DNA from 3 places in the Pseudoalteromonas sp. PAB 2.2 genome. Region 3 is predicted to be linked to each of the others. Evidence: predicted binding sites of a transcription regulator. Region 3 holds the regulator's gene; each other region holds the start of a gene.

Evidence for each region. The regulator sigma-54, encoded in region 3, starts transcription at its own class of promoters, with help from an activator protein. The targets are predictions, from matches to a motif close to GTTGGCACGNNNNTNGNNT.
Region 1: a site for sigma-54 is predicted at 1,322-1,340, ahead of BWD47_RS02955 (diacylglycerol kinase family protein). Genes of this name have one in related genera too.
Region 2: a site for sigma-54 is predicted at 1,772-1,790, ahead of BWD47_RS17725 (YggN family protein). Genes of this name have one in related genera too.

Annotation. Positions count from the first base shown of each region.
Region 1 is NZ_LYPI01000007.1:568,454-571,739, forward strand. Features, by position in the region: gene BWD47_RS02945 (anti-sigma factor domain-containing protein) at 1-652, opposite strand, end outside; gene BWD47_RS02950 (sigma-70 family RNA polymerase sigma factor) at 649-1,179, opposite strand; gene BWD47_RS02955 (diacylglycerol kinase family protein) at 1,522-3,141, shown strand; gene BWD47_RS02960 (VF530 family DNA-binding protein) at 3,142-3,286, opposite strand, start outside.
Region 2 is NZ_LYPI01000021.1:67,925-71,210, reverse strand. Features, by position in the region: gene BWD47_RS17730 (PLP-dependent aminotransferase family protein) at 1-872, shown strand, start outside; gene BWD47_RS17725 (YggN family protein) at 936-1,736, opposite strand; gene BWD47_RS17720 (PA3496 family putative envelope integrity protein) at 2,128-2,316, shown strand; gene BWD47_RS17715 (glutathione peroxidase) at 2,371-2,853, opposite strand; gene BWD47_RS17710 (LysR family transcriptional regulator) at 2,921-3,286, opposite strand, start outside.
Region 3 is NZ_LYPI01000019.1:98,655-101,940, forward strand. Features, by position in the region: gene rapZ (RNase adapter RapZ) at 1-385, opposite strand, end outside; gene ptsN (PTS IIA-like nitrogen regulatory protein PtsN) at 386-838, opposite strand; gene hpf (ribosome hibernation promoting factor) at 842-1,129, opposite strand; gene BWD47_RS16840 (RNA polymerase factor sigma-54) at 1,156-2,652, opposite strand; gene lptB (LPS export ABC transporter ATP-binding protein) at 2,767-3,286, opposite strand, start outside.

The DNA of each region.
Region 1 (3,286 bases), on a different contig from region 3:
TCGGGGAGCCATTTGGCGATCCTCCCAAGGGTTCTAAGCTAACAGCCAGGAGTGCAATGTCATTTGCATTAAATTGGGCATTTTTAGGTAGCTCAATTCGGCCTGACTTGGGCAGTAGACCTAAGGATATGGGCGCTTCTTGCCCTTTTAAAATCATCCATAACTCATAATCTTTGTCTGTGCGTGGTATAAGTGCTGTCGATGCTTTAATTGCAAGGCTGTCGTCTTGGACATCAATAAACCAAAGTGCAGATTCGGCTTGATTCTTAAAAAGTGCAATTTGTTGCGCTTGCGATGTAACCGACTCATGAGGCTGCCAAATAATAAGCGCAAGGACAATACTCGCAGCGGTGGCAATAAGCGACCATGCTTGTAGTATCGTTGAGCGTGGCTTTTTGGTTTTTAATTGCAAAGGCACAACGTTGGGGTCGATACGACTGGCAATTTTTTCCCATACGGCTTCATCGGGTGGCACAGACTCAATTGAACTTGCTAAGTTATTGAGATGTTGCTCCCACATCCATGTTGCTTCTCTTGCACGGGTAGAGGTTAACATTAAACGAGCAAAACGGTCGCGAGCGGGGCCTCTTAATGTCCCAAGAACATACTCGGCTGCTAACATATCAATAAGTGTTTGGTTTTCATAATTCATAACGTTAGGCACCTTTGTAGTTGTTGTAACCCACGTCTGATCCAGCTTTTAACTGTGCCAAGAGGGGATGCAATGTGATCAACAAGCTCGTGATGAGTCAACCCTTTATAATAAGCCAAGTGAATTACTTGTCTTTGCTGTGGATCAAGTTGTTCGATACAGTCGACCAACTTTGAATCATCTTCGTAAGCAACTTGAATAGACGTTAAATCTTCTTGTTCTTGCTCATCAGTTAAGCTCTGTTCTTTACGCACTTTGTGGTGGCGTAATAAATCGAGGCAACGGTATCTGACTATGCTTATCATCCATGACATAACTGCCCCTTTTGATACTTGATAGTCACTGGCATTGTGCCAAATTTTTACAAAGGCATCTTGCAATACTTCTTCAGCCTGAGCCCGATTACCCAGCATTTTTAAGCTAATGGCAAATAACTTAGCGCTAGTTGATTTGTACAAACTTGCGAAGGCATTTTTGTCACCTTTCGCTGTTGCACTCAGTAACGCTAATAGTTGATCGTTGTCCATAAAGTTCCTGTTTTTCTTGTTGTATAGAAGTAACGGTTTACTCACCGGTTTAGATGCACGAAACATTATTTTTAGAAAAAAGGATGTGAAATCAATGTTAACCCACCTCTTTTCTATTAATTAGGTTAGCAGGGATGTGCTTATTGGCAAATTTATAGATTTCAAGTTATTCATAACGTGTAAGTTATTCATATGTTATTGAAAAAATGTCCTAAACTTATTTATATATAAATAGTAAATCTGCTAAGTTATTGATTTAAGGTATATCAAAAGGCGTGGTGTACTTTAAACTCTGGAGTGAAACTTGCTATGTATAAATAATTACAATAACAAGGAGTGATTATGTGGGCAGCATCAACCTATTTAGTTTTAGCCGTAGCGTTTATTATTGCTGCGTTGCGTGTAGATACGGTGTACTTTGCGCTATTTTTTTATTGGACAGCGCTTTCATTATTATTAGTGAGCGCGGCTTATTTTTTTGATATCGCGCGAATATTCCGTAAACGTGAAAATGGCATTATTCCCATGTATATACGGTGGGCGTTTATTCCATTTTTACTTGGCGCACAACTTTATAACGCGTGGTCTAGAAAACACGATAAAGTGCCGCCACTTCAACAAATAAACGAGCATTTGTTTTTGGCTTGTCGATTATTTCCATCTGACATAGACAGTATGAAAGAAATGGGGATCACAGCCGTTTTAGATGTAACCTGTGAGTTTGATGGCTTAGAATGGTCGTCTACTCAAGAAAATATCCGTTATCTAAATATTCCAGTACTTGATCACAGCGTGCCAACCCGCGCACAATTAAATCAAGCCATTAATTGGATACATCATCAGATTAAAGAAGACAGACGCGTTGTAGTGCATTGTGCATTAGGACGTGGTCGTTCCGTATTTGTCATGGCTGCTTATTTATTGAGTCAAAACAAAGATGCAGATGTGCACACGATACTTGAGCAAATTAAAGAAACACGTGAGACTGCAAATCTTAATAAACGTCAATTACGTCATTTAATAAGACGTCATAAAGCCGGTGATTTATTAATTAAAAATAAAGCTGTACTTATTGCTAACCCTGTATCGGGCACGAAATTATGGGAATCTAAAAATAAACAAATTACCGCCCGTTTATCACAGTACTACGATTTAACAGTACACACGACAACGGCCGAAATTAGTGGCATTGATTTAGCAAAAGAGGCCATTAAATCACAGCCCGATGTAATCATTGCATGTGGGGGAGATGGCACTGTGACAGAGGTTGCAAGTGTGTTAGTTGATACCACCTGTAAATTAGGGATCATTCCATTAGGTACAGCAAATGCGTTAGCGCATGTTTTAATGGGCATTCGGTCAAAAATAATTCCTGTCGAACAAGCCTGTGAGCTCATTATTGAAGGGCAGGCGAGTCGTATTGATACCGCACTGTGTAATGGCGAACGTATGCTATTGCTTGTAGGGATAGGTTTTGAGCAAAAGATGATAGAAAAAGCGCATCGTGATGCAAAAAATGAATCGGGGCAATTGGCCTATTTACAAGGTTTTTGGCACGCGCTCGGCGAGCATGAAGCTCAAGATTACACCGTAAAACTTGATAACAATGAACCGCAGTCAATTCATACCACAAGCCTGATTATCGCCAACGCAGCACCATTCACCACCTTGTTAGCGCAATCAGCAGGGCAGCCCGACCATAAAGATGGGTTACTAGATGTTAATTGGCTTACCCCAAGTGCAGACTCGAAAGCCAGTACCTTGAGTATTGCTGAGTTGGTTTTTTCGAGCATTACTCAGACAAGTTTTGCAATTAACAGCCATCACACAAATGCTATGCGTGTCTGTGTTACGGCAGAAAATGAATTAAGCTATGTAATTGATGGCGAGGTGAAAACAGCTGATGAAATCGTTGTAGAAATATCACCGAAATCGCTTTCGGTGATAATGGCAGAAGAATAATTATTTTTTAATGCTTTTCCACTGGAAAGTTGCCATATCGTCCTCTTGGGTATTGAAAAACGTATCGACATAAAGTTGCTCTACTTTTTCACGTGCCCAGGGCGTTTTACGTAAAAATTTTAAACTTGATTTTACACTGGGATCA
Region 2 (3,286 bases), on a different contig from region 3:
TTGCCATTGCACTAAAATGCGTGGCAAAACCTGGTGATGTGATTGCGATTGAATCACCTTGTTACTTTGGCATCATTGAGTTAATTGAAAGTTTAGGATTGAAAGCGCTGGAAATCCCACTATGCCCAGATGAAGGCATTTGGTTAGATGACTTACAGCAGGCGCTAGATGAGCATGATATAAGAGCATGCGTGTTCTCTACCTCATTGAATAACCCCGTGGGGAGTTTTATGCCTGATAGTAAGCGTGAACAGCTGGTCGCTTTACTCGAGGCTCGTGATGTTGTGCTGATAGAGGATGATGTATACGGTGACCTACATTACACCGCAAAACGTGCTACACCAGCGCAGGCTTACTCTAAAAAAGGATTGGTGATCACCTGCGCCTCATTTTCAAAAACGGCTGCACCGAGTTATCGGATTGGTTGGATTATTGCGGGCCAGTTTGCTGAACAAGCCAGACGTTTTAAACGAGCCTTGAGCTGCTCAGCGCCATTGATCAATCAATGGACCTTGTATGAATTTATTGCCAGTGGTGAATACGACAGAAATATTCGTTTATTACGCCAGCGACTAAGTGCCAACAAAGAGCGAATGATTTGGTGCCTGCAGCAATATATGCCAAGTTGTGCACGTATTAGTAACCCGCAGGGAGGGTGTGTTATTTGGGTGGACTTAGGGAGTCAATATGATGCCGTTAAACTATTCCATTTAGCATTAGATGCGGGGATTAGTATTACTCCTGGGCTTATTTTTTCGGCGGGGAAAAAATACCGCAGCTGTTTTCGATTAAGCTATGGTTTGCCTTGGTCAGAGCGTTTGGAAGACGCAGTCAAAACGTTGTCACAACTAACCGTACTTGCAAAAAAATAAAAAAAGCGCAGAGCAAGCTCTGCGCCATAAGACCAAGTAGATTGGTTCAGGGATGTTAATGCATTACAGGGTGTTCTGTTTGAACGTGAACAGTTGGTATTCTTTGAGTTGTGGCACTAAAGCAACGAGCTGTTGCTCTTTGTGAGCAATATCGGCAAAGCTGCCACACAATGCGTCGGCACGTTTTTCAAGTTGCGCTGCTTGTGTTTCTACACGCGCTTCGATTTGTTCACCCATGTTTTCCATGCGCTGTTCAAACGTGTCCATGTCACCACCCGAGCCAAGAAGCTCAGAGCCTAGCGCAACTAAAATACTGCCCATTGATTGCATCATTGCCGATTCAACTGCAGACTCAATTTGTTGGTCGAATTGTTCATCAAAATTTTGACCAAACTTTTCAAAACTTTGCTGACCCATGGTGAATGCACCTTGTTGGTAAAAGGTATTTTGCACTTCTACACTAATCTCATCCATTAATTCCGAGATGTCATCAAAGCCACTAATGTTGAATGCGTTTGCCACTTCTTCAATTGCAACACCGGCAATTTTCACACCCTCTAGAGCAATGTTTGCCACTTCGGGTAGTTGGCTACGTAAGCTATCTGAGTAATTTGCAATAGCTTGTTGTTGAGATGCATTCAGCGAGATGTTTTCGCCATCAATGTATAAGTTATTTTGATCAATGATTTTCATTGTGCGGTTATCAGCAGTGAACACTTCTAATTCGTTTGGCGTGATGCGAACATCGTTCTTGAACTCAACATCACATTGCTCACCACTGAATGAAATATGCGTATCATTATCGTTATGAGCCATAGCGCTGGTTGCGATAAATAAAGAACTTACTAACAATAACTTTTTCATTTTTTTCTTTCCTGTTTGAAATGACGAAAATAAATAATCAAACTTAATGCCAAGGTTTTTATTGTGTTTATTTTCATTGAGTTATGTTGTTTTTGTGGTTTTTTAAAATGAAATCTGTTTGGTTTTTTAACCATTTTTTAGTCAAATTAACTAAAAAACATACGTGGATAAATGTGTTTTATCGAAACGATAAAAAACTCTCACTTTTCAGAAATCAAATTTAGCGCTATTTATTCACAATATTGACATATCGCCACTTTAGCATGGCGGTGTGGCTTTATTTTGGTGGTTTTTTACATACTAAATAACCACTGAGCTTTTTAATCTTTGCCAATTCACAGAGCAAATTTTAATCTCCTGAATTGGTCTCAAACACTTTATGGAGTGGGTTGTGGGTAAGACATTTAGTTATGATGCGCTAGATGACGATTTTGTTGAAGACGAGTACGAAATGGTCGGGCGTAATCAACACGACAAGAAAAAGCAACGCGTTAAGAAGAAGTTGGAAGACTATCTTGAGCAAAAACGCTTGCGCAGAAACTTAGGCGAAGACGACTTTGATGAGTACATGAACGACTAAGCATAAATTTAGATAAAGAGGCTATTGCCTCTTTATTGCTTTTTGATTCGAGGTTTATTTGCTCAGTGCCGTAATAATTGCAGACTCGATGTGTTCTGGTTTAGTGAGGGGCGAGAATCGTTTAATTGCTTTACCATCCCTACCAATCAGAAACTTTGTAAAGTTCCACTTTATTTTACGGGTGATAAAGCCCGGTAGTTCTGATTTTAGGTGCCTAAAGACAGGGTGAGCATGTTCACCATTGACATCCACCTTACTCATCATTAAGAAACTCACGCCATAGTTGATGAGGCAGCCTTCCTTAATTTCTTTTGCGTCACCGGGCTCTTGTTTACCAAACTGATTACACGGAAAGCCGATAATAATGAGGCCTTGATCATGGTATTTTTCGTGCAATTTTTGCAGGCCTTCGTATTGTGGTGTAAAACCACACTTGCTCGCTGTATTGACGACTAAAACGACTTTATTTTCGAAATCAGAAAAGTGAACCGTTTGGCCTTGTAAGTTGGTTGCTGAGAGTTGATAAAATTCGTTCATAATAGTGACTTTTTATTATTATTTGATTGATTCTAACCCGCTTGCCTTATTTCTGAAAGTGTGAATTTTATTCAGCGAATTCATTGGTAAGGTGCTCAATTAGTAAACGTACGCGGTAAGGCAAGAGATCTTTGCGCGGATACACCAACCAAGAGGCGTTGTCGCTGACTTGAAAGTCATCCAGCACTGTTACAAGTTGCCCTTTTGCAATATAGGGCTCAACAATGTCGTGTGCCAAATGTGCGATTCCGATGCCAGCAATAGCTGCACTTAAAATGGCTTGAGGGTGATTGCTGCGCCAATTGCCATTTATACGGACTTCTTTGATGTGTTCATCAATGTTAAAACGCCAACGTTTTCTCATCGCGATTAGGCAATTGTGTTCAGTCAACTCATAAGGGTGCGTTAAGCGTGGATGGTTGGCTAGGTATTC
Region 3 (3,286 bases):
GGGTGATCAAAACATCCAGTAATACTTTTTCTTGTTTAATCGCTAAATCAAGCGGCAGCGAGTCAATCGATAATGGGTGTAAGCGGCGTGTTTCAGAGAATCGTTTGATCAGTGTTTGATCATCACTATCTAAATAAAACAACGTAGGTTTTGCAAAGCCCGGTAAATACTCAAGAATATCGTTAAATTCTTGCTGTTCTTTCGGCAGGTTACGCACATCGATACTTACAGCAATTTTGTCGTAATTATCTGACACACTGCGTACTAACGAAGGAAGCAGGTTTACAGGAATATTATCAACGCAGTAATAGCCTAAGTCTTCAAGTACTCGTAAAGCGACTGATTTACCTGAACCAGAGCGACCGCTGATAATAATTAATTCCATTTATGCCTCTGATGCAATGACTTTAAACAGATCACTATCTGTTTTAGCACTGCGTAGCTGTTTACAAAATTCTTTGTCTTTAAGTCTATCAGCAATTGTTGATAAGGTCTTTAGATGAAGCTGACAGTCACCATCTGGTACGATGAGTGCGACAAAAATATCCACTGGACGATTATCAATTGCATCAAAATTTATAGGTGACTCACTCACAATTACAAATGCGTGTGGCTGATCTGCACCGCTCATACGACCATGTGGAATCGCAATACCTCGGCCAATACCCGTGCTGCCCAATTTTTCTCTGTTCAATAGGGCATTGAGTATATCTTGCTGAGATAAATGAGGGAGCTGCTCATGAGCCAGTTCGCTGATAAATTCGAGAATTCTTTTTTTGCTATTAAAAAGGACCGCAGCTTTGCTGCAGTCCTGGTTAGTAAGTGAACTAAGTTTCATAATTTAGTGTCGAGCTAATTTCTCTTTGTGTTTAATTACTTGACGATCAAGTTTATCGATTAACGAGTCGATGGCTGCATACATATCTTGGTGTTCAGTAGAGGCAAATAACTCGCCTCCGTTTACATGTAAAGTTGCTTCTGCTTTTTGGCTTAGTTTTTCTACATCTAGAATGACATGAACATTATTAATGTGGTCAAAATGCCTTTCTAGTTTCGCAAACTTGGTGTTTACATAGTCTCTTAATGAATCTGTGATTTCTACATGACGACCAGTTAAATTTAGTTGCATAAGCATTTTCCTTCTATGTAAAACGTCTAAATCAGACTCTTACGCTGATTCGACGGAGGTATTGCTAGAGACTCTCGATATTTTGCTATTGTCCGTCTAGCTACTTTAATTCCTTGCTCAGCCAATATATCTGCAATTTTGCTATCACTCAATGGTTTAGCTGTGTTTTCTGCGGCGATTAGCTTTTTGATTAAAGCGCGAATTGCCGTAGATGAACACTCACCCCCATTTTCAGTGCTTACATGGCTGGAGAAGAAATATTTCAACTCAAAAATTCCCCGCGGGGTATGCATGTATTTTTGTGTTGTTACTCGCGAAATTGTTGATTCATGCATTTCGACCATTTCTGCGACATCATTTAATACCATGGGTTTCATGGCCTCAGGACCATGTTCAAAGAAAGCCTGTTGTTGTTGAACAATACAGTTAGTCACTTTTAATAACGTGTCATTACGGCTTTCTAAGCTTTTAATAAACCATTTTGCTTCTTGTAAATGAGAGCGAATAAATTGGCTATCACTGCTTGATTTTACAGAACGTGACATCGCCGCATAGTGGCTATTCACTCTGATTTTCGGCATGCAGTCTGGGTTTAGTTCAACTACCCAACGGCCTTTTATTTTTTTTACGGATACATCGGGTATCACGTATTCAGACTCTTCTCTAACAATGGTATCCGCAGGCTTTGGATTTAAGCTGTGGATCAATGTCATGACTTCTTTCAGCTCACTTTCTTTAAGCTTAGTCTTTTTCATCAAAGTGCGATAGTCACGACTCGCTAATAATTCAATATGTTCTGATAACACCATTTTAGTTTCAGCTAAATAGGGGGTGTCAGCATCGAATTGGCGTAATTGAATACACAAACATTCTTGTAAACTACGGGCGCCAATACCGACAGGATCGAATAATTGGATTCTTTTTAAGACAGCTTCGACTTCATCAAGTTCGATTTCTTCTTCATCGTTATTTTGATTGAAGCTTTCAACAATGTCTTCGCAGCTTACGGTTAAAATACCCGAATCATCAATTGCCTCAACAATCGCAACGGCAATCGCTTCGTCTGTTGGGCTGAATGGAGTCAGTTGTAACTGCCACATTAGGTATTCGTGGAGAGTTTCGGTTGATGCGCCTTGGTAAATTGATTCATCTTCAGGCATTGGACCTGAGGAACTTGATGGGGCAGCACTCATGTACTCATCCCACGTAACATCCATTGCTAAGTCGTCACTTACGGTGTCTTTGTTGAGGGCATCACTGCTTTCTTGCTCGTACTCGCTTGCAGCTTCGTCAGCCGACGCGCTTAGTTGGGTATCGTCAGATTCGGCTTTCTGCTCGTTCTTGCCAATACTCTCTTCTGCATAATCTGCTTCTTCAACTTCAAGCAAAGGGTTAGAGTCTAACGCTTCTTGAATTTCTTGCTGGAGATCCAATGTACTGAGCTGCAACAAACGGATAGCCTGTTGCAGTTGTGGAGTCATTGTAAGTTGCTGGCCCATGCGCAGCTGTAATGATTGCCTCATGTATCCCTAACAATCCTTTTTAGTCTTATCAAACAATAGCACGATGCCGTTAACTATTTATTTGATTTATTGTCATTGTTATAAGTCTAGCAGATGCTCTAGTCGGTGGCGTATTTAAAGCCTGAATTGCTCGCCTAGATACACATCGCGTACAGTTTGGTCGGCTAACACATGTTCAGGTGTACCTGATGCAATTAGCTCCCCATGAGAAACAATGTAGGCTTTTTCACAAACATCAAGGGTTTCTCTCACATTGTGGTCAGTAATTAATACACCAATACCACGATTTTTTAAGTGCTCAATAATTTTCTTTATATCTAACACTGAAATAGGATCAACACCAGCAAAAGGCTCATCGAGCAAAATAAATTTAGGGTCAGCGGCCAGTGCGCGTGCTATTTCAACACGACGGCGTTCACCCCCTGACAATGCCATACCTTGGCTGTCACGAATGTGTTGAATGCTAAATTCATCAAGTAAGCTGTTAAGTGTTTCTTCGCGGCCTTGTTTATTGAGATCTTTACGGGTCTCTAAAATGGCCATTAAGTTTTGATAAACGGTCAGTTTTCTAAAAATCGATGATTCTTGTGGCAAATAGCCAATACCTAAGCGAGCGCGGCTGTGCATTGGCAAT